DNA from 3 places in the Edwardsiella sp. EA181011 genome. Region 1 is predicted to be linked to each of the others. Evidence: predicted binding sites of a transcription regulator. Region 1 holds the regulator's gene; each other region holds the start of a gene.

Region 1 (2,199 bases):
CCGCGGCGCCGCGCAGCGGGCGGCCAGATTCAGGGTAAGCAAATAGAAAAAGGGGGTCTCTTTTAACAGCAGGAGCAGCGAGAGGCTCAGGCCGTAGGGATCGTTGGGAAGCGGCAGGTCGGGCGGCTGCTGCCAGCCAAACAGCGGCGCCATCAGGCGCCACAGCAGGCCGGTTGGCGCCAGCAGCATCAGCAGGCCGGTGGCCAGGGCGATGTGGGGGGCCGCCAACAGCAGCGCCGGCGCCAGCGCATGCTGACGCTGACGCCGCAGGGTGAACCCGGCCAGCGCCAGCGCCAGCAGCAGGGCACCGGCGCTGGCCCCCAGCGCTATCCACAGCGACAGACCGAGGCTGTGACCGAGCGCGGGCCACTGCAGCAGTCGCTGCAGCGCCTGTCCTGCATCCTGTCCGGTCAGCGGCAGTAGGGTTGCCGGGACCATCGCCGCCAGCGGCAGCGCGCCGGACAGCAGCACCAGCGCGGGAAACAGGACTAGCCGAGACACGCGCTTAGCGGCGGTAGTCGATGAACGGTCCGTCGGCCACGGAGCGGCGCTCAACCAGCTTAGGATGTACTTCGATGGTTTGGGCGTCCTCGCGCTTGCTGGTAATGCGATCGAGCAGCATGTCGAACGCCATGGCGCCAAGGCGCTCCTTGGGCTGATGAATGGTGGTCAGCGCCGGGGTAAAGTAGCGGGCGTTGCGCACGTTATCGTAGCCGATGACGGAGATATCCTGCGGTACGCGCAGTCCCATCTCATCCGCTGCGCAAATGGCGCCCATCGCCATGATGTCGCCGCCGACAAACACCGCCGTCGGACGCTGTTTCTGCGCCAGAATGTTTTGCATCGCCGCATAGCCGGACTCCGGCTCGAAGTCGCCTTCGACCAGCCATGACTCCTGCGGCGTGATATTGGCCTCCTGCAGCGCCTTGAGGAAGCCGCGCAGTCGACCGCCGCCGGTGTTGCGCGATACCGGGCCGGTGATGGCGCCAATGTCGCGGTGGCCACGCTCGATCAGGTAACGGCCGGCCAGATAGCCTCCCTCGAAGGCGTTGTCCTGGATAGCGTCGGTAAAGTCGCTGCGGCGGGTTCCCCAGTCCATGACCACCATCGGGATGTGGCGGTAGTCCTCCAGGATCTCCAGCAGGTTTTCCGGGTATTCGGAGCACATCACCAGCAGGCCGTCGACGCGTTTCTGCGCCAGCATGGCCAGGTAGGCTTTCTGCTTCTCCAGATTATTGTGGGAGTTACACAGGATCAGGGTATAGCCTTGGCTGTAGCAGCTATTCTCTACCGATTCGATGACCTCGGCAAAGTACGGCGCCTCGCTGGAGGTCGCCAGCAGGCCGATGGATTTGGTGTGGTTGACCTTCAGGCTGCGGGCAACGGCGCTGGGGGAGTAGTGTAGTTCTTTAATGGCCTCCCAGACGGCGGCTTTGGTCTCGTCGGCGACAAAGCGGGTTTTATTGATGACGTGAGACACCGTGGTGGTCGATACGCCTGCGCGCTTTGCCACATCTTTAATCGTTGCCATGAAACAAATGACTCCTGGGCGTACGCGCTGCGTCGCCGTTTTGTTAATCGTTTGCCTGCGTGCATCGGAAAATACGCCTGACAGCGCGGCTCGGCGCCGGCGCGTTTGCGCAATAGGGTGACGTTTGCCATTTCTTGTTTAGAATTATAGCGTCGGCACGCGGCAGTAAACCGCAAATTCTGTCTGATCTCAGGCAAAAGGGGAAGCACTAATTGGCGATTTGCGCAGGATGTAATCATAAGATTTTCTGCGTGTTTTAAGATGTGATTTATGTAAAAATGATTTAACACGGGTTTTGTGCGAACTTTCAAGTCAGTAAAAATTGATCCGGAACGTAAAACATGAGGTGTCAGGATGGAAAACGATCTGAAGTATTCTCTGGTAACAACGGTGGTGGCGCTGGCGCTGATCGTCGTGGCCAGCCTGATCGCCGCACTGCACTAAGTCAGCGGGTGGCATAAATAAAAAAGGCGCTCGGTGAGCGCCTTTTTTATCTCTGCGGCCGGTTACGCCAGATTCTGGGCGACGAACTCCCAGTTTACCAGCGCCCAGAAGTTTTCCAGGTACACCGGGCGAGCGTTACGGTAGTCGATGTAGTAGGCGTGCTCCCATACGTCCACGGTCAGCAGCGGCTTGTCGTCGCCGGTCAGCGGGGTCGCGGCGTTAGC
Region 2 (2,199 bases), 680 kb from region 1:
GTCCCCCTCAGCGCAGGATCTCGACCTGCGGTTCGTCGCCCTGTGCCTCGGCGATATGGCCCAGCAGCCAGGCCTGTTCGCCGCGTTGGCTCAGGTGCGCCAGCGCGGAGTTAGCCAGTGCCTGCGGCAGGGCGATCACCATCCCGACGCCGCAGTTAAAGGTGCGGTACATTTCGTGACGGCTGACGTTGCCGGCCTGCTGTAGCCAGTCGAAGACGGCCGGCCACTGCCAGCTGTCCTCGTCGATGACGGCCTTGGCACCGGCTGGCAGCACGCGAGGAATGTTCTCCCAGAAGCCGCCGCCGGTGAGGTGGGCGAGGGCGTGCACCTCATGGCTGGCGATCAGGTCTAGACAGGCGGCGACGTAGATACGGGTCGGCGCCAGCAGATGGTCGGCCAGCGGGCGCCCGGCCAGCATCGTCGTGCGCGGATCGCAGCCGCTGACCTCTAGGATCTTGCGGATCAGCGAGTAGCCGTTGGAGTGCGGCCCGCTGGCGGCCAGGGCGATCAGGGCATCGCCGGGGCGAACCTGACTGCCGTCGATAATCTGGGACTTCTCTACCACGCCGACGCAGAATCCGGCCACGTCGTAGTCTTCGCCGTGGTACATGCCGGGCATTTCGGCGGTCTCTCCGCCCACCAGCGCACAGCCGGCCTGTTTACAGCCCGCCGCGATCCCGCCGATGACGCTCGCCGCGGTATCGACGTCGAGCCTGCCGGTGGCATAGTAATCCAGGAAAAACAGCGGCTCGGCGCCCTGAACCACCAGGTCGTTGACGCACATGGCCACCAGATCGATACCGATGCTGTCGTGGCGCTGCAGGTCCATCGCCAGACGCAGCTTGGTGCCGACGCCGTCGGTGCCGGAGACCAGCACCGGCTCACGGTATTTTTGCGGCAGTGCGCACAGTGCGCCAAAGCCGCCCAGGCCGCCCATCACTTCAGGCCGGCGGGTCTCTTTGACGACGCCTTTAATTCGGTCAACCAACGCGTTGCCGGCATCAATGTCTACGCCGGCGTCTTTGTAACTGAGAGCGGTTTTGTCGGTCACTGCGTAAATCCCCATGGCGGTTAGGCGTGGTCCGTCGGCGGCGCGATGAGGCGTCCGCGAACCCTGCGGAAAATGTCAGGCGGCGCAATTCTAGCAGTCAAAGCAAACGTTTGCTATCCCGTTATGCCCGACGGTAACGTTTTCGCCCGTCAGGTAACAGAGTGTTTCTTTCTTGATTGAGATCATGCTTTTTTCTCTGGTAAGCGGGCGAAAAGGCGGTATAATCTCGCGATTTTTTTGGGCGCAGAACAGCTACATGGGAGAAAAAAAATGAAGATCGTTGAAGTGAAACACCCGCTTGTGAAACACAAACTGGGTTTGATGCGTGAAAATGACATCAGCACCAAACGATTCCGTGAACTGGCCTCTGAAGTGGGCAGTTTGCTGACCTATGAAGCGACCGCAGACCTCGAAACAGAAAAAGTAACCATTGATGGTTGGTGCGGCCCGGTCGAAGTTGAACAGATTAAAGGGAAAAAGATCACCGTGGTGCCGATCCTGCGCGCAGGGCTGGGCATGATGGAAGGGGTGCTGGAGCATGTGCCGAGCGCCCGTATTAGCGTGGTGGGGATCTACCGTAATGAAGAGACGCTGGAGCCGGTTCCCTATTTCCAGAAGCTGGTCTCCAACATCGATGAGCGTATGGCGCTGGTCGTCGACCCGATGCTGGCCACGGGCGGCTCCATGATCGCCACCATCGATCTGCTGAAGAACGCCGGCTGCCGCTCCATCAAGGTGCTGGTGCTGGTGGCGGCGCCGGAAGGTATCGCCGCGCTGGAGAAGGCGCACCCGGACGTGGAGTTGTACACCGCCTCCATCGATCAGGGCCTAAACGATAAGGGTTACATTATTCCGGGTCTGGGCGACGCCGGCGATAAGATATTTGGTACCAAATAACCCGTGAGCCGACTCGTTAGTCGGCTTTTTTTTGGCGTGACGCCGGGAGCGTCGCGCCCCTTTCAAACACCAACACTATCGATTAACGAGAGAGGAAATACACCATGACCCGTCGCGTCATCGGCGTCAGCGAGCGTCCGCCGCTTCTGCAAACGATTCCGTTGAGCTTTCAGCACCTGTTCGCCATGTTTGGCGCCACCGTGCTGGTTCCCATTCTGTTTAAGATCAACCCGGCGACGGTACTGCTGTTC
Region 3 (2,199 bases), 1.1 Mb from region 1:
TGACCGCGACCGTCATAGCCGCCGGTGCGGCGCTTGACGATGGCCAGCGGTCCGAGGCGTTCAAACAGGGCGGGCCACTGTGCTGGGGTGGCCAGCAGCGCCCAGGGCGCCGTCGGTAGGCCCAGTTCGTCCAGCAATTGCTTTTGGCTGTAGCGATCGGCCAGCTGTGGGAAGATATCGCGGTTGATAAAGCCCGGGTGGCGGGCCAGCTCGCGGGTCAGCGGCGTGTCGGGCCAGCGCTCTATCTCGGCGGTGATCACCGCCTGCTGCCAGGGCACGCTGTGCGGATCGGCCTCGATACCCACCGGATAGACCGGGATCCCCAGCGGCTCTCCGGCCTGACGCAGCATGCGTCCCAGCTGGCCGTCGCCCAGTACGCAAACCGGCTTCATGCGTCCTCCCGCGGATCGGGATGGTTGAGCACGTCGTCGCTCTGCGCCTGGCGCCAGGCGGCCAGGCGGCGGCTCAGCGGCTCGTCATGCAGCGCCAGGATCTGGGCCGCCAGCAGGGCGGCATTGGCCGCCCCCGCCTTGCCGATGGCCAGGGTGCCAACCGGGATGCCGCGCGGCATCTGCACTATCGAGTACAGGCTGTCGACCCCATTCAGCGCGGCGCTCTGTACCGGTACGCCCAGCACCGGCAGCAGGGTTTTGGCCGCCAGCATGCCGGGCAGGTGGGCCGCGCCGCCGGCGCCGGCGATGATCACCTGCAGCCCGCGCGCCGCCGCCTGCTCGGCAAAGTGAAACAGCTTATCCGGAGTACGGTGCGCTGATACCACCTCTACGTGGCAGGACAGTTCAAGCTGAGTCAGGATTTCGGCGGCGAACTGCAGAGTGGCCCAATCGCTTTTGGACCCCATGACGATGGCGATCCTGGCCGGTGCGGCGCTGGCGGACATGAATGGCGTGCTCCTCTAACTCGGTGGCGGTGACATGGCCGCCCGATCCCGGCGGCCCTGCAAATAAGAGGGGCAAAGCATAGCATAGCTTCGCCGGTGAGGAAAACGTTTGCGTGGCCGCCGCGCCGGGGAAAGATAGCCCCGTTACGCCGTCATGCGCTGGAAACCTCAACGACAAAAGCCGTCGTCCTGGAAGGGCTCTGCGGGGGCCTCAGCCGTTCGACGCCAGAGAGTCTGACGCCATCGTGTTTAAGCGCCGCCGATGGGGGGAGTCGCGATGCGACTCTCCTGCGGCGGCCTTCCGTATCGCTGGCGTTGTCGGCGGGGGAGGGCGGAATACGCGCCCAGGCGTACGCGGCGTAGGCCGGCATGGCGCTATATCAGCTCACGCTGGCGAGGGTTAACCGCGCCGCGATGGGTTAGTCCTCGGCGGGGTGAGCGGGCAGTTCGATCAGGTGTATCCCCTGAGCGTCGACCCGGATCATCGAGCCGTGGGTATGCCAGGCTCCCAGCACCGCGCGCAGGGCGCCGCGGCCATCGTCCAGGCTAAAGTGGTGCAGGGCCGGGCGGTGGGTATGGCCGTGGATCATGCGCTGAACGCCGTGGCGCCGCAGGGTGGCGCAGACCGTCTCCTGGTTGACGTCCATGATGGTCATCGCCTTGGCGCTGTTGCTACGCTGGCTCTGTCGGCGCATGCCTGCGGCGATCTTCAGGCGCAGACGTAGGGGAAGGCGGCGGAACAGCCACTGCAGCAGGGGGTTATGAACCCGGCGTCGGTAGCGCTGGTAGTCGCGATCGTCGCTGCACAGGGTATCGCCGTGCAGCAGCAGAATAGGCTGACCGTACAGCGTAATGATCTGTTCGTCGGGCAGCAGAGTCATGCCGCAGCGCTTGGCATAGGACTTACCCAGTAAAAAATCGCGGTTGCCGCAGATGAAGTAGCAGGGAACGCCGCTGTCGCTCAGACGGCGCAGCGCCTCGGCGACCTGCCGGTGCAGCGGCTGGGGGTCATCATCGCCTATCCAGTAGTCGAAAAAGTCGCCCAGAATGTACAGGGCTTCTGCCTTAGGGGCTTCTTCGGCAAGAAAACGCAGAAAACCGGCGGTGATCGCCGGTTCCTGTTGGCTGAGGTGTAAATCAGCGATAAACAGCGTTGCCATTCGGGCGATTATTCGCTCACGGTAACGCTTTGGATGATCACGTCTTCACGCGGAACATCCTGGTGCATGCCGTTACGGCCGGTGGAGACACCCTTGATCTTGTCGACCACGTCCATGCCTTCCACCACTTCGGCGAATACG

What was found. The regulator PurR, encoded in region 1, represses purine synthesis genes. The targets are predictions, from matches to a motif close to CANGCAAACGTTTGCNTG.
Region 2: a site for PurR is predicted at 1,151-1,168, ahead of purM (phosphoribosylformylglycinamidine cyclo-ligase). Genes of this name have one in related genera too.
Region 3: a site for PurR is predicted at 997-1,014, ahead of purE (5-(carboxyamino)imidazole ribonucleotide mutase). Genes of this name have one in related genera too.

The regions. Positions count from the first base shown of each region.
Region 1 covers NZ_CP011364.1:2,661,947-2,664,145, reverse strand. The annotation lists gene QY76_RS19330 (hypothetical protein) at 1-501, opposite strand, end outside; gene purR (HTH-type transcriptional repressor PurR) at 506-1,531, opposite strand; gene QY76_RS18770 (YnhF family membrane protein) at 1,886-1,975, shown strand; gene sodB (superoxide dismutase [Fe]) at 2,038-2,199, opposite strand, start outside.
Region 2 covers NZ_CP011364.1:3,337,336-3,339,534, reverse strand. The annotation lists gene purM (phosphoribosylformylglycinamidine cyclo-ligase) at 8-1,051, opposite strand; gene upp (uracil phosphoribosyltransferase) at 1,322-1,948, shown strand; gene uraA (uracil permease) at 2,053-2,199, shown strand, end outside.
Region 3 covers NZ_CP011364.1:1,589,869-1,592,067, forward strand. The annotation lists gene purK (5-(carboxyamino)imidazole ribonucleotide synthase) at 1-392, opposite strand, end outside; gene purE (5-(carboxyamino)imidazole ribonucleotide mutase) at 389-898, opposite strand; gene lpxH (UDP-2,3-diacylglucosamine diphosphatase) at 1,318-2,058, opposite strand; gene ppiB (peptidylprolyl isomerase B) at 2,067-2,199, opposite strand, start outside.